4 regions of the Streptomyces sp. NPDC087901 genome follow, and region 2 is predicted to be linked to each of the others. Evidence: riboswitches for the same ligand, from Rfam matches in the RefSeq annotation. Region 2 holds a riboswitch; each other region holds the start of a gene.
The links. Region 2 has a riboswitch for S-adenosylmethionine ahead of thrC (threonine synthase). Riboswitches for the same ligand answer to the same signal wherever they lie in the genome.
Positions count from the first base shown of each region.

Region 1: another riboswitch for S-adenosylmethionine. It lies ahead of ACIOEW_RS17735 (amino acid ABC transporter permease); the one in region 2 lies ahead of thrC (threonine synthase).
Region 3: another riboswitch for S-adenosylmethionine. It lies ahead of ACIOEW_RS08095 (hypothetical protein); the one in region 2 lies ahead of thrC (threonine synthase).
Region 4: another riboswitch for S-adenosylmethionine. It lies ahead of ACIOEW_RS04230 (aminotransferase class V-fold PLP-dependent enzyme); the one in region 2 lies ahead of thrC (threonine synthase).

Region 1 covers NZ_JBIUUC010000005.1:120,660-125,744, forward strand. The annotation lists gene ACIOEW_RS17720 (GNAT family N-acetyltransferase) at 1-157, opposite strand, end outside; gene ACIOEW_RS17725 (transporter substrate-binding domain-containing protein) at 245-1,267, opposite strand; gene ACIOEW_RS17730 (amino acid ABC transporter ATP-binding protein) at 1,400-2,185, opposite strand; gene ACIOEW_RS17735 (amino acid ABC transporter permease) at 2,182-3,186, opposite strand; SAM riboswitch class IV at 3,513-3,620, opposite strand; SAM riboswitch class IV at 3,745-3,889, shown strand; gene ACIOEW_RS17740 (putative leader peptide) at 3,942-3,992, shown strand; gene ACIOEW_RS17745 (glutathione S-transferase C-terminal domain-containing protein) at 4,178-4,966, shown strand; gene ACIOEW_RS17750 (helix-turn-helix domain-containing protein) at 4,977-5,085, opposite strand, start outside.
Region 2 covers NZ_JBIUUC010000017.1:171,979-177,063, forward strand. The annotation lists gene ACIOEW_RS35935 (DUF4913 domain-containing protein) at 1-196, shown strand, start outside; gene ACIOEW_RS35940 (trehalose-6-phosphate synthase) at 208-1,599, opposite strand; gene ACIOEW_RS35945 (glucosyl-3-phosphoglycerate synthase) at 1,653-2,600, opposite strand; SAM riboswitch class I at 2,754-2,880, shown strand; gene thrC (threonine synthase) at 2,896-4,188, shown strand; gene ACIOEW_RS35955 (MoaD/ThiS family protein) at 4,258-4,536, shown strand; gene ACIOEW_RS35960 (cold-shock protein) at 4,970-5,085, shown strand, end outside.
Region 3 covers NZ_JBIUUC010000002.1:590,087-595,171, reverse strand. The annotation lists gene ACIOEW_RS08105 (cytochrome P450) at 1-441, opposite strand, end outside; gene ACIOEW_RS08100 (cytochrome P450) at 438-1,733, opposite strand; gene ACIOEW_RS08095 (hypothetical protein) at 1,892-2,311, opposite strand; SAM riboswitch class IV at 2,359-2,468, opposite strand; gene ACIOEW_RS08090 (phosphocholine-specific phospholipase C) at 2,615-4,681, opposite strand; gene ACIOEW_RS08085 (SAM-dependent methyltransferase) at 4,888-5,085, opposite strand, start outside.
Region 4 covers NZ_JBIUUC010000001.1:953,284-958,368, forward strand. The annotation lists gene trpD (anthranilate phosphoribosyltransferase) at 27-1,091, shown strand; SAM riboswitch class IV at 1,182-1,299, shown strand; gene ACIOEW_RS04230 (aminotransferase class V-fold PLP-dependent enzyme) at 1,474-2,853, shown strand; gene ACIOEW_RS04235 (Lrp/AsnC ligand binding domain-containing protein) at 2,926-3,207, opposite strand; gene ACIOEW_RS04240 (rhomboid family intramembrane serine protease) at 3,384-4,103, opposite strand; gene ACIOEW_RS04245 (hypothetical protein) at 4,264-4,506, shown strand; gene ACIOEW_RS04250 (NYN domain-containing protein) at 4,544-5,085, shown strand, end outside.

The DNA of each region.
Region 1 (5,085 bases), on a different contig from region 2:
GGGCGGTGAACGGGGAGACGTCCGTGGGGTAGCGGGCGGCCCGGCCGACACGCTCGGCGAACCGGGTGTGCGGGCCGGTCAGGGCTGCCCAGGCCGCGTTGTCCAGGACGTGTGGCGGGTGGGGGCTCGGGGGCGGGGTGTGATGGCTGGTGCGCATGGCGGTACGGAGTCTCCGTGTCGGGAACGCGCGGGGCGCGGCGGGGACCCGGCCGCGGCACGGCGGGGTCCCCGGACGGGCGGTGGATCAGGAGTTGTCGAGCGGCAGCCCGGGCGGGTCGACCCGTGAGCTGTCGACGGCCTCGTTGGAGAGGTTCCAGGCGGCGAGCCACTGGGCGTACTGGCCGCTCTTGATCAGGTGGTTGACCGCGGCCGCGATCGGCTCGGCGAGCCCGCTGTCCTTCTTCGCGGTGGCCGCGATCAGGCCTTGGAGCGTCGAACCCGCGCCGGAGAACTTGCCCGCGTTACGCGTCGCGTTCGGCGTGTTCGCCGTCTGGGTGATGTGGTAGGCGATGCCGGGGTTGGGGCCGAAGGACGTGTCGATCTTCCCCCCGGCCAGTGCCAGCGCGGTGGCGTTGCTGTCCCGGTAGTACTTGACGTCGAGTGTCTTGCCGTCCTTCGCCAGTTTCTCCTTCCACTCCAGAAGGATCTTCTCCTGGTTGGTGCCCGCGCTGACGGCGACGGTCTTGCCGGCCAGGTTCCGGTAGTCGCCTTCGAAGTTCCAGGTGCTCTTCTTCGCCACCTCGAAAGCGAGGTTGTCCTGCCGGTAGGAGGCGAACTCGTACTTCTTCTTGCGTTCCTCGGTGTCGGTGACGTTGGACAGGGCCACATCGACCTTGCCGCTGTCGATCCCGACGAACATGTTCTCCCAGGTCGAGTTCTTGATCTCCGCCCTGAGCCCGAGGACCGCCGCGACCAGTCGGCCGAGGTCGGGTTCGGCGCCGGTGAGCGTCTTCTGGTCGTCGCCCACGTAGGCCAGGGGCGGGAACCCCGCCGGCAGCGCGCCCACGCCGATCACCAGCGTGCCTCGCTCGGCGACCTCCGCGGGCAGTCCGGCACTGATCGACTTGACCTCGGACACTTTGAGTCCGGTCTCCTTCCCGGCGCCGTTGGAGAGGGCGCCGACGGTGACCGTTCCGGCCGCCGCTGTGCCGCTCCTGGAGGCGGCGTCGCTGTCGCCGCACGCGGCGAGACCTATGGCGAGGGAGGCGACGGCCACGGAGGCGGTGACGCCGCGGATGAGGCTGCTACGGAGGCTGAGGGTGTGCATGACTGTCCTTGTCGGGTGGCGGGTGGCGGGTGGGCGGTGGTGATGCCGAAGGAATGCCGGATGGGCGGTGGTGGTACGGAAGGAATGCCGGGTGGGCACGGCCGGACCGCCTCGCTCCACGAAGTGCGGGGGTCAGAGCACCTTGCTGAGGAAGTCCCTGGTCCGGTCGTGCTGCGGGTCGTCCAACACCTGGGCGGGCGAGCCCTGTTCGACGATCCGGCCGTCGTCCATGAAGACGACCCGGTCGGCGACCTCACGGGCGAAGCCGATCTCGTGGGTGACGATGACGAGGGTGGTGCCGCTGCTCGCCAGGTCCTTGATGACCGCCAGCACCTCGCCGACCAGTTCCGGGTCGAGCGCGGACGTCGGCTCGTCGAAGAGAATGACGCCGGGCCGCAGGGCGAGGGCACGGGCGATGGCCACCCGCTGCTGCTGGCCGCCGGACAACTGCCGGGGGTACGCCCCGGCCCGGTCGGCGAGGCCCACCCGGGCCAGCAGGTCGCGGGCCCGCTCCCGGGCCGCGCCCTTGGCGAGCCTGCCCGTCGCCACCGGGGCGGCCGCCACGTTGTCCAATACGGTCAGATGCGGGAAGAGGTTGAAGTTCTGGAAGACGAAACCGATCCGGCTGCGCTGGGCCAGAATGACCCGCTCGCTGAGCTCCTTGAGCCGTTCACCCTGCCGGCGCACACCGATCATTTCGCCGTTCAGGCTGACATGGCCGATCTCCGGCTTCTCCAAGTGGTTGATCACCCTGAGGAGGGTGGACTTGCCCGAGCCCGACGGCCCGAGGATGACCGTGACCTCGCCTGGCCGCACGGTCAGCCCCACACCGTCCAGAACCCGTTGGCTGCCGTACCACTTGTACACGTCGTGCACCTCGACCGCGGCCGGGCGTATCTCCTGCGTGTCGGTGGTCATGTCGCCGTCTCCCTCCGGACCCGGGCCCTCAGTTCGCCGAGGCCGGTCCGTACCTTCCGCAGCGGGGTCGGCGGCAGGGTGCGCAGCGCGCCCCTTGAGTAGTGCCGCTCGACGTAGAACTGGATGACGGACACTGCGCTGGTGAGGATCAGGTACCAGACGGTGGCGACCAGCAGCAGGGGCACGATGTCGCCGGGGTAGGTGCTTCCCATGCTCTGTACGGAGCCGAACAGGTCGAGCAGGGAGACGTAGAAGACCAGCGAGGTGCCCTTGATCAGACCGATCAACTGGTTGACGTAGTTCGGGGTGATCGAGCGCAGCGCCTGCGGGAAGACGATCTTCGCGAACTGGTACCGCCTCGGGAGGCCGAGTGCGGCGGCCGCCTCGTGCTGCCCCTGGTCCACGGAGAGGATGCCGCCGCGCACCACCTCGGAGGCGTAGGCCGCCTCGTTGAGGCTCAGTCCGACGACCGCGACGGCCATGTCGGTGGCAAGGCGCGACTCGTCGAAGGTGAAGAAGGCCGGACCGAACGGCACCCCGACGCTCACCGTGCGGTAGAGCGCACTGAAGTTGTAGAGGAACAGCAGGACCACGATCAGCGGCACCGAGCGGAACAGCCAGGTGTAGAGCCAGCTGGCCGTGCGCAGCACCGGGTTCGGGGAGAGTCTCGCCAGGGCCAGCAGGACACCGCCGAGCAGGCCCAGCGCAGCGCTGTACACCGCCACTTCGAGGGTGATGACCAGCCCGTCGAGGATCGCCGGCCGCAGGAACCAGTACTGGAAACGGCCCCATTGGTAGAACGGGTTGGTCACCAGACCGTGAATGATCTGGGCGACGAGTACGAGCACGACGACCGTGACGATCCAACGGCCGGGACGTCTGAGCGGGAGGACCCGCTGCGCCGCCAGGGGCTCGGGCGCGACGGTCGGGCCGGGACGGGGGTTCGCCTCGGTGGGCGGCGCTGGTCCCGGGGACACAGCGACGCCGGAGAGTTCACTCATGGAGGGCTCCAGCGGATACGGACACCCCGGACCGCGGGAGGCCGCGGCACCGCACCCGTCGGGGACGGGTCCGCGGGACGCGGCACACAGCGCGGCACAGGGGCCGGGTGGGGAGAGGACACACCGCGACAGCGGTGGATGTCAGGGGATCGGAGGGCCGTCAGCCCTGACAGAGAGGGCGGGAAACGGCCGTACACAGCGCGCTGCTGACACGCAGCAGGTCGACGGAGCGGTCCGCGCACAGCAGGACGCAGCCGCGAGGCCGTCGAGCGGCCATCCCGTCAGCTGCGTTCATCCCGCTCACCGTCACCATTCCGCCCCGCGGGGCCTCACGCTTACCGAACGTCATCCGGTCCGGTCCTCACCTGGGGCACCCCACTGCGTGCGAGGGTTGCCGGCCGGCAAGCCAGGGCTCTTCGCCGGCACTCGTGACCGTTCTGCTCTGCGCCGGAGGTTAGGGCCGCACCGAAAAGGATGTCAACGCCGGTGACCACCAGTCGAGACGGCTTGTCCCGCCTTCTTGACGGCACCACCGGACGCACCGAAACTGGCGTGGACGGTCACGATTGTCAGCGCTGCACGTGCGGGATCTCCCGCTCGTGCGGTCATCGGCCCCGGCCCGCTGACAGGCAACCCTTCCACCGCGATGGGGTGCCCCGGGTGACGACCGGGTCCTGTTGGAGCAACAGGACAAGCGCGGTCTCGCGTCTCGCGAGCCCCGATGGCAGGACCGGTGGGAATTGCCCAGGAACGGCTTGACGAGGCGCCTGCACATCGATCTGTTGCGCGTCTCCAGCGCTTACTAGTCCGCGTCGGACCCGTCCCCGTCCGATCGGCCGGACTCCTTGTCCCGGCGCGCTCGAACCGGGATCGAACGGGTCCCCTCGGTCCGGACCGGTACGCAAGCGCAGTCGCTCCGCATCCGTCCGCCGGTGCCGGCATGGCGGCGGTGGCTTTGTCGTTCCCCCCAGGGATCCCCATAGGGAGAGTCATGCCCGAGACAGCATCGCGCGGTTCCAGTACAGGCAACTCGCCGCAGCGCGGCCCCGTTTCCTCCGCCTCCGCTTCACGCGCCGCGGGCCTGCGCCCGTCGTCGGGTGTTCCGTCCCCCCGCTTCGACAGCCGGATCGGTGTCGGCCTCGCCGGCGGCTTCTATCCGGCTCCGCACCGCTACGAACTGTTCCTGTCGGCGAGTTGTCCGCGCTCGCTGCGCATCTCCATCACGCTCGGCCTCCTCGGTCTGCGGGACTCGGTCGCCACCACGCTCCTGACCCACCCGGCCGGAACACCCGAGGCCTTCGCCTCGCTGCGCAGTGCGTACGAGGCGACGGTGCACCACTACGACGGACCGCTGACGGCTCCCGCTCTGTGCGACCGCTGGAGCGGCCGCATCGTCAGCAACCACACACCCGACATTCTCCGCGACCTGGCCGGTCTGCTGTCCGGGCACAACGAGGCCTGCCCCTCCGCGCTGCACCCGCCGGAGCTCGCTGCGGACATCGAAGCCCTGCGTGAACTGCTGGACCAGAAGGTCACTCCGTCCGCATCGCCCTCGGAGCGAACGGCGGCGCTCGACCTGATGGAGCGCCGGCTATCCTCGCATCCCTATGCGCTGGGTGCGGAGCTGACGGCCGCCGACGTGGACCTGTGGGTGGCGCTCGTCCAGCCCCACCCGGTCAACTCCTTGTCCCCGTACCCCCGGCTCCAGGACTTCGTGCGCCGACTCGGCGACCACCCCGCTTTCCCGCGCGCGAACGACGTGGCGGCCGACGCGGCGTGAGCTTCTGCGCTCAGCCGTCGTCGCGCACGGTTCCCCGGCCATCTCCCCCTGCGAGCTCCCCCGGCGGGGGATAACGGACGAAGAGGATGCCCTGCACATCCCCGTCGGGCGCGCCGTAG
Region 2 (5,085 bases):
TCCGCGCACCGGGCCGTTCACCCTCTGCGCGGGGCCTGACGGCCACAGCACGGAGATCGGCCCGCTGCCGGGCAATCCGTCACCGCCGGAGATGTGGGACCACCCGGCCTTCTCGGTCGATGCGGCAGAGGCCGCGGACACGGAGGCGGAGGCCACGGCGGCGGAGGAGGCCGGGACGCAGGGCCCGGGGCAGTGACCGCGCCCGCCCTACCCCTGCCGCAGCGCCTCGAGCTGTTCGAGGAACCACTGCTGCGGCGGCAGCGCGGTGGCCGCCGCGGCCAGCCGCTTCGTGCGGGCCGTCCGCTCGTCGTCCGCCATCGTCAGCGCCTCGTGCAGCGCGTCGGCGGTGGCGGACACGTCGTACGGATTCACCGTGATCGAGTCGGCGCCCAGCTCCTCGTACGCCCCCGCCTCCCGTGACAGCACCAGCGCGCAGCCGTGGTCGGAGACGACCGGGACCTCCTTGGCGACCAGGTTCATCCCGTCCCGGATCGGGTTGACGAGTGCGACGTCCGCCAGCCGGTACGCGGCCAGCGAGCGGGCGAAGTCGTCCTTGACGTGGAGGACGACCGGGGTCCAGTCCGCCGTCCCGTATGCCTCGTTGACCGCGTCGGCGACGCGCTGCACCTCGTCGGTGTACTCCCGGTAGACCCTGAGGTCCTGCCGCGACGGGTAGGCGAACGCGATGTGGACGACGCGTCCGCGCCACTCGGGCCGCTCGTCGAGCAGGGCGCGGTAGGCGAGCATCCCGCGGACGATGTTCTTGGACAGCTCCGTACGGTCCACCCGCACGATCGTCTTCCGGCCGGGGCCCACCTGCTCCCTCAGCGCCGCCATCCGCTCGTCCACGTCCGCCTCGTGTGCGCGGCGGCGCAGGAACTCCGCGTCGGCGCCGAGGCCGTGCACCCCGATCCGGGTGTGGCCGGTGCCGCCGAGGATCTCCGTGCAGCAGCCGATGAACGCGTCCGCCCAGCGGCGGGTCAGGAAGGCCGCCCGGTCGGCGCCGAGGATGCCGTGCAGCAGCTGTTCGGCGATGTCGTCGGGCAGCAGCCGGAAGTAGTCGACGGGCGCCCACGGGGTGTGCGAGAAGTGGCCGATCCGCAGGTCGGGGCGGAGCTCGCGGAGCATGCCGGGCACCAGCGCCAGGTGGTAGTCCTGCACGAGGACCGCCGCGCCCTGGCCCGCCTCCTCGGCGAGCGCCTCGGCGAAGGCCCGGTTGTACGTCTCGAAGGAGGCCCACTGCCGGCGGAACTCCGCGTCGAAGACGGGTTCGACGGGGGTCTGGTAGAGCAGGTGGTGCACGAACCAGAGCACCGAGTTGGCGATGCCGTTGTACGCGTCGGCGTGCACGTCCGCGTCGATGTCGAGCATCCGGACACCCGGTTCGCCGACCCCGCGCCGCACCGCCTCCCGGTCGCCGTCCCCGAGGGCGGCGCAGACCCACATCTTGTCGTCCACGGCGCTCAGGCCGGAGACGAGTCCGCCGCCGCCGCGCCGGGAGTCGAGGGTGCCGTCCTCGCGCAGCGCGTACGAGACCGGGCCGCGATTGGACGCGACGAGTACCTGGGCAGCGGGCTGGGGGGCGTGCTCGGAGACCATGGGCGGAATCTAGCCCGATCACGAACCGCCCAAACGTACGAAGTCAGGCCACGTCACGCCGCACGGCGTGAAACGTACTCCTCGATCTCGCGCATCGGCGGCCGCTCCTCGGTGTCCACCGGATAGGTGTGCGGGACGAAACCGTGCTCGCCGCGCTCGAACTGGGTCAGCGACGGGCGGACCAGATGCCCTCGTGAGAGGCGGAGTTGGGCGGTGCGGTAGATGGCTGCGGCCATCCGGCCGAGCGCCTGGCCGTCCTGGTGGCGGTGCTTCCTGACGCCCACGTCGACCTGGGCGAGTGCGTCCAGGCCGACCGTGTGCAGGGCGTCGACGAGCAGGCCCAGCTCCACTCCGTAACCGACCGGGAACGGCAGCCGCTCCAGCAGCGAGCGGCGCACGGCGTACTCGCCGCCGAGCGGCTGGACGAAACCGGCCAGCTGCGGCCAGTGCAGATTGAGCAGCGGGCGTGCCACCATTTCGGTGACCCGGCCGCCCTGGCCCGTGGTGTCGCCGAACGGGCGGTCGTACATCGCCTTGACGAACTGCACCGAGGGGTCGGTCAGCAGCGGGCCGACGATGCCGGAGACGAAGTCCGCGGAGAAGTCCTTCAGGTCCGCGTCGATGAAGCAGACGATGTCCCCGCCGGTCACCAGGAGTGACCGCCACAGCACCTCGCCCTTGCCGGGGACGGCCGGTATGCGGGGCAGGATCGCGTCCCGGTGGACGACCCGGGCACCCGCCCTGCGGGCGACCTCGGTGGTGGCGTCCGTCGAGCCGGAATCGATCACCACGAGCTCGTCGACCAGCTGGACCTTCTCCATGAGCTCGCGCCGGATCGTCGTGACGATGTCCCCGACCGTCCCCGCCTCGTTCAGCGCGGGCAGCACCACACTCACGCTCGGTGCGTTTGCGCCGTTTCCGGCCTCCAGCAGACGGTCCAGCGGACGGTCGGCGGCTGACCAGGAACGCCTGGTCAGCCAGCGTTCGACCTCTTCCAGCACGGTCGATACTCCCTGTATGTGATCCATCTCGCGGTTCGGACGACTATCTCAACAGTCCGGTGCTTCGGTTACAGTCTTGAACAACGCAGATGGCCGTCGCATGCCGGGGTCCGTCCGCCGATAAACGCCTGGATCCATGGTCCAGTGCCACAGCGCTCATCCAGAGGGACTGAGGGAACGGCCCGTTGAAGTCCCGGCAACCCTCCCGCCGACCGCGAGGTCAGGTGGGGAAGGTGCCAATTCCGTCTCGTGACGAAATGCGTCGCGAGGAAGATGAGGAAAGGACCTCGCCATCATGGCTGTTGAGACTGTTGCAGCAAACACCGAATCTTCCGTGGACCTCGGTCCCGCCGCGGCGCTTTCCTGCCGCGAATGCGGAGAGCGATTCGCACTCGGCCCCCTTTTCGCCTGCGCGTCCTGTTTCGGGCCGCTCGAAGTGGCGTACGACCTGCCGAGCGGCTCCCCGGACGAGCTGAAGAAGCGCATCGAGGCCGGACCGAACAACATCTGGCGTTACGCGCCGCTGCTGCCGGTCCCCTCCGACGTCGCGGACAAGCCCAACATCAACCCCGGCTTCACCAAGCTGGTCAAGGCCGACAACCTCGCCCGCGAGCTGGGCGTCACCGGCGGTCTGTACGTCAAGGACGACTCCGGCAACCCGACGCACTCCTTCAAGGACCGCGTCGTCGCGATCGCCGTCGAGGCCGCCCGCGCCTTCGGGTTCACCACCCTCTCCTGCTCCTCCACCGGCAACCTCGCCGGCGCCGTGGGCGCCGCCGCCGCCCGCGCCGGTCTGCGCTCGTGCGTGTTCATCCCGCACGACCTGGAGCAGGGCAAGGTCGTCATGGCCGCGGTGTACGGCGGTGAGCTGGTCGGCATCGAGGGCAACTACGACGACGTCAACCGCTTCTGCTCCGAGCTCATCGGCGACCCGCTCGGCGAGGGCTGGGGCTTCGTCAACGTCAACCTGCGCCCGTACTACGGCGAGGGCTCCAAGACCCTCGCCTACGAGATCTGCGAGCAGCTCGGCTGGCAGCTGCCCGACCAGATCGTCATCCCGATCGCGTCCGGCTCGCAGCTCACGAAGATCGACAAGGGCCTCCAGGAGCTGATCAAGCTCGGCCTGGTCGAGGACAAGCCGTACAAGATCTTCGGCGCCCAGGCCGAGGGCTGCTCCCCGGTCTCCGCGGCCTTCAAGGCCGGTCACGACGTGGTGCGGCCGCAGAAGCCGAACACGATCGCCAAGTCCCTGGCGATCGGCAACCCGGCCGACGGCCCGTACGTCCTGGATATCGCCCGCCGCACCGGTGGCGCGGTCGAGGACGTCAACGACGAGCAGGTCGTCGACGCGATCAAGCTGCTGGCCCGCACCGAGGGCATCTTCGCCGAGACGGCCGGCGGGGTGACGGTCGGCGTGACGCAGAAGCTGATCGAGGCCGGTCTGCTGGACCCGGCGCTCACCACTGTCATCCTGAACACCGGTGACGGCCTCAAGACGCTGGACGCGGTGGCCGCCACCTCGCAGGCGAGCGCCACGATCCGCCCGAGTCTGGAAGCCTTCCGCGCCGCCGGACTCGCCACCAGCTGAGAACCCGGCGCCCCGGCCCCTGCCGGGCACCGGCTTCCGACCACTCGAGACTCAGGAAGGGCACCCACCATGAGCGTCAAGGTCCGTATCCCCACCATCCTCCGCACCTACACGGGCGGCCAGGCCGAGGTCCCGGCCGAGGGCGCGACCCTTTCCCAGGTCATCGAGTCCCTGGAGAAGGACCACCCGGGCATCGCCGCCCGCGTCCTGGACGACCAGGGCAAGCTGCGCCGCTTCGTGAACGTGTACGTCAACGACGACGACGTGCGCTTCGAGGGCGGCCTGGACGCGGTCACCCCGGACGGTGCCGGTATCTCGATCATCCCGGCCGTCGCCGGCGGCTGCTGAGCCCCCGGGCCTCGCCGGCCCGACTTCACCGCGTTACCGGAATTGCCCCCTCTGCGAGAGAAGCGGAGGGGGCAATTCTGCATGGTTGAGCGCGGTACAGTGAGGGAAGCCCCCTCCGCTGCCCGTGCCGCCCGCATATGAGAATGCGCCTGGCCGCGACAAGATGCAGCCAAAGTACGTGAGCCCCTTGCGCCATAAGTCGCCTTTGCCTGGCCTGACTTGCCCTGGAATCTCATGAATCCCACACATTCGGGCGATCGGTGCTGCTCAGATTTCTCGTCCGATTGACCTGTTGCAGAGGGCAGTTGGGCAGATACATTCGGCCGCGGTCGACGCGTTCCGGCGCACACACCCTCTCCTGTCGGAGGGTGAGTTCTGACCCGGGCCCGCGAAGTGCGGTCCCGTGCAAGGGCCAGTAATAGGGGAGTTAGGCATGGCTCAGGGCACCGTCAAGTGGTTCAACGCGGAGAAGGGGTACGGCTTCATCGCGGTCGACGGTGGTGCGGATGTTTTCGTCCACTACAGCGCGATCCAGATGGACGGGTACCG
Region 3 (5,085 bases), on a different contig from region 2:
GTCCTTACCGCCCTCGGCGAGCGCGTCCAGCAGTTCCTCGGTGAACTTCTCGATGTCGGGGCGTATCGCCTCCAGCCGGCGGGGCGTGAGCGCCTGGGAGGTCTTGGTCCGCAGCCGGCGGTGCTCGTCGCCGTCGACGGTGAACATGGACCGGCCGGCGTCGATCATCCCGATGAGCGGCCACGCGTGCGTCACCTCGCCGCTCTGCCACAGACCCCAGGCGTCGAGGTCCTTCACCAGCCGGGGATCGAGCAGGAGCTGCCGGGCGTCCGCGTGCCGGGTGATGGTCCAGGCCGGTACACCGAGCAGCTCGATCCGGGCCAGCGGCCCGGCGTCGAGCAGCCGCGCCGTCTCACCGTCCAGGTCCTGGACCATCGGGTCGATGACGACGGTCCCGCCGTCCGGGGCTGCTGCCTGGGCGGCGGCGTGGGGGCAGTTCACGAGAAGTCTCCTGTCGTACGAACGGGGGTGAACCGAACAGGGAGCGCGGTAGAGCCTCGAAGGAACGCGGAAGGCCGTCGCACGAGTTCGCCGGCGGGGACGCCCAGTTGGAGATCGGGCAGCCGGTCGAGCAGGACCTCGATGCCGGTACGGGCGATGATCTCGGCGATCTCCTGCGCGGGGAACGGGCATCGGTACTCGCCGTGGCTGAAGGCGAGATGGGCACCGTTGCCGCCCTGTGCGGCTGCTCCGGTGTCCGACATGCTCTGGCGGATCAGGGGGTCGGTATTGGCGGCACCGAGCCCGAGCAGCAGCATGTCCCCGGCCTTGATCCGCTGTCCGCCGAGCTGGGTGTCCCGTACGGCCCAGCGTCCGGCGAGGATCTGGGTGGGCGTGTCCTCCCAGAGCACCTCGTTCATGGCCTCGCCGATGCTGCGCCGGCCGCGGGCCATGGAGTCGGCGAACTCGTCCTCGGTGAGCATCAGCCGAAGGGAGTTGCTGATCCAGTCGGCGGTGGTGAGGTGCCCGGCGGCCGTGATGGCCATCAGGTCGAGCATGTACTCCTCGTCGGTGAAAGCCTCGGGAAAGGCGAGCATGCGCGAGGTCACGTCGTCCCCGGGCGCGGCCCGCTTCGCGGCCACCAGCCTGGCCATGTGTTCCCCGAACCGCAGATGGGCGCTCTGCGCGTCCGGGCCGCCGTCGGCAAGGTCCTTCAGCACCCGGGCGATGTCGGCGCCTTCGGCGTCGGGGAACCCGACCAGCCGGGCGAGGACGAGGACGGGAAGGGGATCGCAGAAGTCAGCGACAAGGTCGGCCGTACCGCGGCTGCACACGTCGTCGATGAGCCGGTCGGCCAACTGCTCGCAGTGGCTGCGGATCTGATGGGGGTCCGCGCCTTCCAGGGCCGGCCCGACCATGCGGGCGTGCCGCTGGTGCTCCTCCCCCGCGCTGAAGTAGATGGACGGCAGGGGACGCCCCACCATCGGCAACAGGGGCCAGTCGTCGGGGATGTGGGGCCATTGGTTCCAGAGGCCGACATCACGCGGGAACAGCGCGCCGTCGCTGGTGACTTGATGGAGTTCGCGGTACCCGATGACCAGCCAGGCGGGGAACCCGCCCGGCAGCTCCACGGGGACGACAGGCCCGTGATCACGCCGCATGGCGCGGTAGGCGGCCTGGGGTTCGGTCTGGAAGCCCGGCCCGCCGAGCGGCACGGCCCCGGCGTGAGCCGGACAGCCGGGAGGCGGTGGAGGAGTGGACGGCGCGGGCTCGGTGGATGAAGGGCGCGTCATGAGTCCTGACTCCTGTGGCGACAGCTGCAAGCGTCACGATCATGCGATCAACGCACGTTCACTATAAGGATTTTATGTGACGCCGGAACGGTCGAGGGCGATCAATTCCGCACCTCGAACAGAACAACAGGACGACATCTCGGCACAATTGATAAGCATCACGATGTACCGCACCGGGCGGAGCCGACCTCGCAGAGGGCCCCGCCCTGGAGCCCGACATTGACCAGCCCGGCACCTCTCTCGTCCCCGAGTCCGCCGCCGCCTTCACCCTCCACGAGCTTCAGCGCATGCCAGCGCTCCAGCCAGTACACACGCCCGCGGTGACCGGCGAGCGTTTCCCGCAGCGAGAGTGGAGCGTGCGTCCAGACCACGGGGAGCTCACCCGAGTAGTCGAAGGCGGGACGCAGTTCGACCCATCCGTCGTCGCGGACGTCACCGGAGGTGAGCAGGATCTCGACGGCCCGGCCCGGCTCCTGCCGGCACTTCTTGGCATGGATCCAGTGCACACGGTGCCCCGCGGCGTAGCGGGTGCAGTCGTCGCTCCGCACGGAGTCGTTCTGGGTGAGATGACGCAACATGGTGAGGTTCGCCTTCCGGGGTGAGGACCCCGAGTGCCCTGCACCGCGGTCCGCTGTTCCCCGTACCCTGCGTACGGGGCAGGTCGTCACCCGGAGCACCCGCAGCGGAGCGGGGTGCCGTCCAGCAAGCCGGGGCTGTGCACTGGAACTCATGACCCGTCCAAGACTCTAACCCACGCACTCGGCAGGGCCCGACGGGTGGCCAGGAGCGCGGGGCGCCCGGCCCGACGGGTGGTCAGGAGCGCCGGGCGCCCGGCCACGGGCGCCGCCCACCCCCGAACCACCCGCCGGGCCGGGGACCACTCACCCGGTGACGAGACCCGGGTCGCTCGAACCGGGCCGGCCCGTCTCGACGTGCCCGGCGAAGCGCCGCAGGAACGTGGCGTCCACATCGGAGACGACGGTGACGTCGTACCAGCTCTTGCTTCCCCGCAGGTCAAGCGCGTGCTTCACAGTCGCGCCCGCACGGACCTCGAAGGTCTGCACCCCTCCCCCGTACCCGACGGCACTGCGAACGGTCAGACGCACAGTCGCGGAACCGCCATTGACGAAGGTCAGTTCGAGCCCACCGGTGGCGGCATCATGACGAGTCGTCACCTCCGGCCCCGCCACCTTCCCGGCCGCCCGGAAGGTGCGCAGGAATCCGTTGGGGCCGTGGACGGTGAGGTCGGTCACTCCCTTGGAGTAGGCGGTGTTCCAGCTGTCCGAGAGGGACTTTCCGGCCTCGGTGGTGTAGGTCCAGGGCCCGTCGGTGCGGTTCGCGGAAGTCACGAGGAACTGCGCCCCTGCGGCGGCGCCGCCACTGAAGGTGAGGCGGTACTTGCCGGTGGCCGTATCGGCGGCACCGTCCACGAAGGGCGCGTAGCGCAGCGGCCGGGTGGGCCGGGCCCCCTTCTCCTGCTTGGGCACGCTGCCGGTGGCGGGCGGCGCGGGGACGTAGTCGGGGTGCCGGAGGCGGTCCGGAGGCTCATAGGCATCCGTCGACGGCAGCGAGACGTCCGAGGTGTCCGAACGGCGGAAGTCGAAGGCCGAGGTGAGATCACCGCAGACGGCGCGCCGCCAGGGCGAGATGTTGGGCTCGCGCACACCGAAGCGCTGCTCGATGAACCGGATGACGGAGGTGTGGTCGAAGACCTCGGAACACGCGAACCCGCCGGTGCTCCAAGGGGAAACGACCATCATGGGCACCCGCTGGCCGAGCCCGTACGGACCGGCTGCGTACCGGATGTCGCCGGGGAAGTAGTCGGCGGAGGTGTCCACGGTGGACAGGCCCTGCGAGGCCCCCGACGGCACGAAGGGCGGCACGATGTGATCGAAGAAGCCGTCGTTCTCGTCGTAGGTGATGAAGAGGGCCGTCCGGCCCCAGACCTCGGGGTCGGCGGTCAGTGCGTCCAGGACCTGCGAGATGTACCAGGCACCGTAATTCGCGGGCCAGTTGGGATGCTCGCTGTACGCCTCCGGGGCAACGATCCAGGACACCTTCGGCAGCGTCCCGGCCCGGACATCGGCCTTCAGGTCATCGAGGAGCCCGCCACCGTTCTTGATGTCGGTCCCGGTACGCGCCTTGTCGTACAGCGGATCGCCGGGCTCGGCCTCGCGGTAACTGTTGAAGTAGAGGAGCGAGTTGTCGCCGTACGTACCTCGATAGGCATCGTTGATCCACCCCCAGGACCCTGCCGCGTCGAGCCCGTCACCGATGTCCTGGTACACCTTCCACGACACCCCGGCCTGCTCCAGCCGCTCGGGGTAGGTGGTCCAGCCGTACCCCGCCTCGTCGTTGCCGAGCACGGGACCGCCGCCGGACCCGTCGTTCCCCGTATGTCCGCTCCACAGGTAGTAGCGGTTCGGGTCGGTCGACCCGATGAACGAGCAGTGGTACGCGTCGCAGACGGTGAACGCGTCGGCGAGGGCGTAGTGGAACGGTATGTCCTCACGTGTGAGGTGGGCCATCGTCGTAGCCGTCTTGGCCGGCACCCACTGGTCGTACGCACCCTTGTTGAACGCCCGGTGCCCGCCCGCCCAGTCGTGGTTCAGGTCCCGGAGGAACTGCATCCCGAGCTTGTCGGCGGGCGGCCGGAACGGCAGCACCTCCTTGCCGAGGAGGTCCTTCTGATGCCAGACCGGCTTCCCGCTGGGCAGGGTGACCGGCCGCGGGTCACCGAAGCCGCGGACGCCGTTCATGGTGCCGAAGTAGTGGTCGAAGGAACGGTTCTCCTGCATCAGGACGACGATGTGCTCGACGTCCTGAAGGGAGCCTGTACGACCCCGCGCGGGAAGAGATGCGGCGCGGGCGATGCTGCTCGACAACGCGGTGTAGGCGGCCGTGCCTCCGGCGAGTTGCAGGAGGCGGCGACGGTTGAGTTCTGCCATGGGTGGGGGCCTCTGCAGGGTGAGGGGATGTGGGGGCGAAAGCGACTGGAGTGTTCCAGAATCGACCGCCCCTACGGAAGACCCGTGCGGTGTGCACGTGATGGCTATCGACCGAACAGTCGGCAACGGAACGGCCCACGATCCTGCCCTTACACTCGATCGTGATGGGCCGCCCGCCCCGCACACCCGTGGCCGGCCACCGCCCCCTACGCCTTCACTCCCACGCCTCCGAACGCATCCACATCGGCCGCCACCGTCGCGCCGTCGGCATCGGGATGCCATGCACTGAGTCGTACGAACCCGGGCTCGATCATGCGCAGACCGTCGAAGAGCGTCTCGATCTCCTGGGGCTCACGGACGTAGTACGGCACGGCACCGCTCTCGATGTACGCCTTCTCCGCGGC
Region 4 (5,085 bases), on a different contig from region 2:
ATCGGCTGTGGACCCAGGAGTGGACCATGAACGTTGTGACCCCGGTCGGCGGCGACAGCGTGGCGGCTCGTTCCTGGCCCGGCGTGCTGACCCCCCTGCTGCGCGGCCAGGACCTGACCGCCGACGACACCGCCTGGGCGATGGACCGCATCATGAGCGGCGAGGCGACCGACGTGCAGATCGCCGGCTTCGCGGTGGCGCTGCGCGCCAAGGGCGAGACCGTCACGGAGGTCTCCGGCCTGGTCCGCGCGATGTACGAGCACGCCACGACCATCCATGTACCCGGCCGTACGGTCGACATCGTGGGCACCGGCGGCGACATGGCCAAGACGGTCAACATCTCCACCATGTCGGCGATCGTCGTGGCGGGGACCGGTGCCAAGGTCGTCAAGCACGGCAACCGCGCCTCGTCGTCGGCCAGCGGTTCCTCCGACGTCCTGGGGAAGCTCGGCGTCAATCTGGAGCTGTCCCCGCAGCGTGTGGTGGAGGTGGCCGAGGAAGCGGGCATCACGTTCTGTTTCGCCGTGAAGTTCCACCCCGCCCTGAGGTATGCGGCCAAGGCCCGGGCGGAGCTCGGCGCACCGACCACCTTCAACATCCTCGGGCCGCTCACCAACCCGGCCAAGGTGCGCTCACAGGCGATCGGCGTCGCCGACCTGCGGATGGCACCCATCGTCGCGGGCGTCCTCGCCGAGCGCGGCAACTCCGCCCTGGTCTTCCGCGGCGACGACGGCCTGGACGAGCTGACCACCACCGCGACCTCCCGTGTCTGGGTCGCCAGGGGCGGCGTGGTGCGCGAGGAGGCCTTCGACCCGCGCGACGTCGGCATCGACCTGGTGCCGGTGGAGGCGCTGCGGGGCGCCGACGCCTCGTACAACGCCGATGTGGCCCGCCGGCTGATCGCCGGGGAGACGGGACCCGTACGGGACGCCGTCCTGCTCAACTCGGCGGCGGCGCTCGTCGCGCTGGACCCGGGGGAGGGCACGCTCACCGAGCAGCTCACCGCGGGGATGGCGAAGGCCGCCGAGTCCATCGACTCGGGCGCGGCAGGCCGGGCGCTGGAGAGATGGGTCGTGGCCAGCAACGCCTGAGGGGCCGGCGTACGGAGTGTGAGGCAGGGCGCAGTCCAGATCATGGACTGCGCCTTGCGCGTTCTCGCACGTATGGCAAGATGCTGCGCAGGTCATGAGTGACAGCGACTACGGCCCCGGCCCGCTGTCCGGCAACCCTCCGTCCGTGGCGGGGTGCCCCGGGTGAAGACCAGGCCGCAGGCAGCGAGGTCTGCGGCAAGCGCGGACCCCTCGACATCGTCAGATGTCCACCCGTGGGGTCCTGGTCCTCAGGGAGCCTCTTGTGAGCAAGCGAATGCGATAGGGCTTTTCGGCCCTCTTCCGCACACCCCTCTTTCTTCCTTCCGTGCTGCCGCGTATCCGCAGGCACGCGGAATTCGCCTGCCTGTTACGGGAGTTCGTCATGTCTGTCTTCACCGCTGCCACCGACCAGTCGATTTGTGCGCCGCTGCCGGTTCTGGGCAAGGATGTGACGGTTCCGCTGGTCACCGGCGGAGAGGTCACCTACGCCGCGCTGGACTACGCCGCCAGCGCTCCGGCCCTGCAGCGGGTGTGGGACGACGTGGCCGCGTACGCGCCGTACTACGGCAGCGTCCACCGCGGTGCCGGCTACCTCTCGCAGCTCTCCACGGACCTCTTCGAGAGCAGCCGCGAGACGGTCGCGGAGTTCCTCGGCTGCCGCGCCGACGACCAGGTGGTCTTCACCCGGTCCACCACCGACTCGCTCAACCTGCTCGCCGCCGCTCTGCCCGCCGACTGCCAGGTGTTCGTCTTCGAGACCGAGCACCACGCCTCGCTGCTGCCCTGGCGCGACGCCCGCGTGACGTACCTGAACGCCCCGCGCACCCCGGACGAGGCCGTCGAGACGCTGGAGCGGGCCCTCGCCGACCGCGACCCCTACGGCCCCGCGCTGGTCTGCGTCACCGGCGCCTCCAACGTCACCGGCGAGCTGTGGCCGGTCAAGGAGCTCGCCGCCGCCGCGCACGCCCACGGCGCCCGGATCGTGCTGGACGCCGCCCAGCTGGCCCCGCACCACCCCGTCGACATCGCCGAGCTGGACGTCGACTGGGTCGCCTTCTCCGGGCACAAGCTGTACGCACCGTTCGGCTCCGGGGTCCTCGCCGGCCGCTCCGACTGGCTGCGCGACGCCGAGCCCTACCTGGCCGGCGGCGGCGCCTCCCGCAAGGTCGCCCGGCGCACCGACGGCGGTGTCGACGTCGAATGGCACACCACCGCCGCCCGCCACGAGGCCGGCTCGCCCAACGTCATCGGCGTCTACTCCATCGCCTCCGCCTGCAAGGCGCTCACCGAGGCCGGGTTCGACAGCCTGGTCGCCCGCGAGCAGCAGCTCGTCTCCGCGGTCCGCGCCGGACTCGCCGAGGTCCCCGAAGTCAAGGTGCTCTCGCTGTTCGGCGACGACGCCCCGCGGGTCGGCGTCATCTCCTTCGTGGTGGAGGGCTGGAACAGCTCGCACTTCGCCGCGGCGCTCTCCGCCGAGTACGGCATCGGAGTGCGTGACGGACTGTTCTGCGCCCACCCCCTCGTGCGCACCCTGCTCGGCAGCGACCCGCAGGACGTCGGGGAGTGCGGCGCGCCGGAGGCGGAGCCGGGCCAGAAGTCCCTCAACGCGATCCGGGTCAGCTTCGGCGCCGGTACACCGGACGAGCACATCGAGCGCTTCCTGCAGGCGGTCAGGGAACTCGTGAGCGAGGGTGCCCAGTGGAAGTACCGCACCGAGGACGGCCGTTGCGTCCCGGACCGGGGCGCGGCCGCGCAGGTCTGAGACGAGACCCCCCTCAGCACTTTCGGCCGGGTACGGACAGCTGTCCGTACCCGGCCGAAAGTGCTGAGAGTCCTAAGCGTCCAGACCGATGGCGAAGGCCGCCTCCAGGTCGTGCTGCGAGTACGTGCGGAACGCCACGTGGGTGTCGGTTCCCTCGACACCGGGGATCTTGCTGATCCGGCCGGGGATGACATCGGCGAGGTCGTCGTGCTTGGACACCCGGACCATGGCGATCAGGTCGTACGTACCGGTGACCGAGAAGACCTCGCTGACGCTGTCCAGCGAGGCGATGGCCTCGGCGATCTCAGGAATCCGGTCCACGCTGGTCTTGATGAGTACGATCGCGGTGATCACGGCTGGCTTTCTCCCTCGGTGGCCGTGGCTGGAGACTTCACTCTAGAGCCTTGCGTCCGGATCATGCCGGGCCCGCGGGGCCCGGCACGCACGTGAGCGGCGTTGTCGTCGGTCGCCCGTGCTCCGCAGTGACTCCCTCCTCCGCCCTGCAGCTGCGCGCGCCGCACCACGCTCCTCTATCCCGCCTGATCCGGACGCAAGGCTCCGGCCCCGCGCCGGAAGCGCCCCCAGGCGTAGAGAAAGCCGGTGGCGAAGCCGACCACATGGGCGAGGTAGGCCACGCCGGGCCCGCTGCCCGCGCCCTCGGCCGCCAGCCACTGCAGGACGAACCAGAAGACCAGCACGATCCACGCGGGGAAGCGCAGCGGCAGGAACAGCAGGAACGGGAACAGACTGGTGACCCGGGCGCGGGGGAAGAGGTAGAGGAAGGCCCCCAGGACCGCCGAGATCGCCCCCGACGCGCCGACGAGCGTCTGGTCGGAGGTGGAGTGCGCGGCCGCGTAGGCGAGCAGGGCGAGGTAGCCGCAGCCGAGGTAGAAGAACGCGAATTCGGTGTGGCCCATGCGCTCCTCGGCCATGGCTCCGAACACGTACAGGAACAGCATGTTGCCGAGCAGATGCAGCCAGCTGCCGTGGACGAACAGTGCGGTGAGCGGGGTGAGGACGGAGTGCGCCGAGCCGTCCCACAGTTCGCTCGGGATGACGCCCCAGCGCTCGAAGTACCCGGCCTGGGCGGCGAGCAGGGCGTCCGCGGTGCCGTAGACCGGGTTGAACCCCGAGAGCGGGCTGATCACGAAGACCACACAGCACAGGGCGATGAGGGCGTACGTCACCGGCGGTCCGCCCGAGGTGGCCGCCCGCAGGATTCTGCCGGCCGCAGCCCGCCGATCGATCATGAACAGAGCATGACGCAAGCGGAGGGAACGGGACAGACCGCCTCGCCGTGCCGCGGGGAAGCGTCGAGGCCGTAGGGTTACGAGAGGACATCCGCAGTTCGACGGCGCACCGCGAGATCCTTGTCCGGCAGCTCACGGCTCGACGAAAGAGGACGCAACGATGACGACGGTTCCCCAGCCGACCGACGGGACCCGCTGGCGCTGCACGCTCTGCGGAAACCTGACGAGGTTCGACGTGACGCGTTCGTCCAAGGTCGTCGAATACGTCCACCTCGACCTGGCCGGTGAGTCCAGCGTCGAGGAACGCGAGGTGGTCAGTGAGACCATCGAGTCGGTGCGCTGTCGTTGGTGCAACGCGGTGGACCAGATCGAACTAGTCGACAGGCCGGGTGCCGACTCCTGACGGGGCCGCGCGGACATAAAAAATGAGGTGACGGATGGTGGAGCAGCCCGCTGGCGGCGCCACGTCGGCCGACGCGGCCGACGACGCCGTGGAGGCGCTCGACCGCCCGCTGCCCGAAGGTGTGCGGCGTCGGGTCGTCGCGCTCGTCGCGGACGCGTTCGGCGGTCTCACGGTCACCGAACTGCCGCCCCAGCTCCGACAGTACGCCCGCTTCACGCCGACCCGGCGTGCCAAGTTCGCGGGGAACGCGATGGCGGCCGCGCTGGAGGGCGACGCGCCCTTCCGCCGTCGCATCGGTGAACGGCTGAAGGAGACCCAGCCGGAGCTGGCCGCCGCGCTGGTGGCGGGGTCTCCGCCTGCCGCCGCGGATCCCGTCGACGTGGCCGCCGCGGCCTACGTGCTGCGCCCGGCCGGCTGGGTCAAGCTGATCGCCGCCGCCGGCGAGGAGGCCGAGCGGGCCGGCGCCGAGCGGGCCGACGAGGAGATCCGGCTCGAACTGGAGCGGCTGCGCGAGGAACTCACCCGGGCGCGGGCCCAGACGAAGAGCGAGACCGAGCGGCTCCGCGCCGAACTGGACGC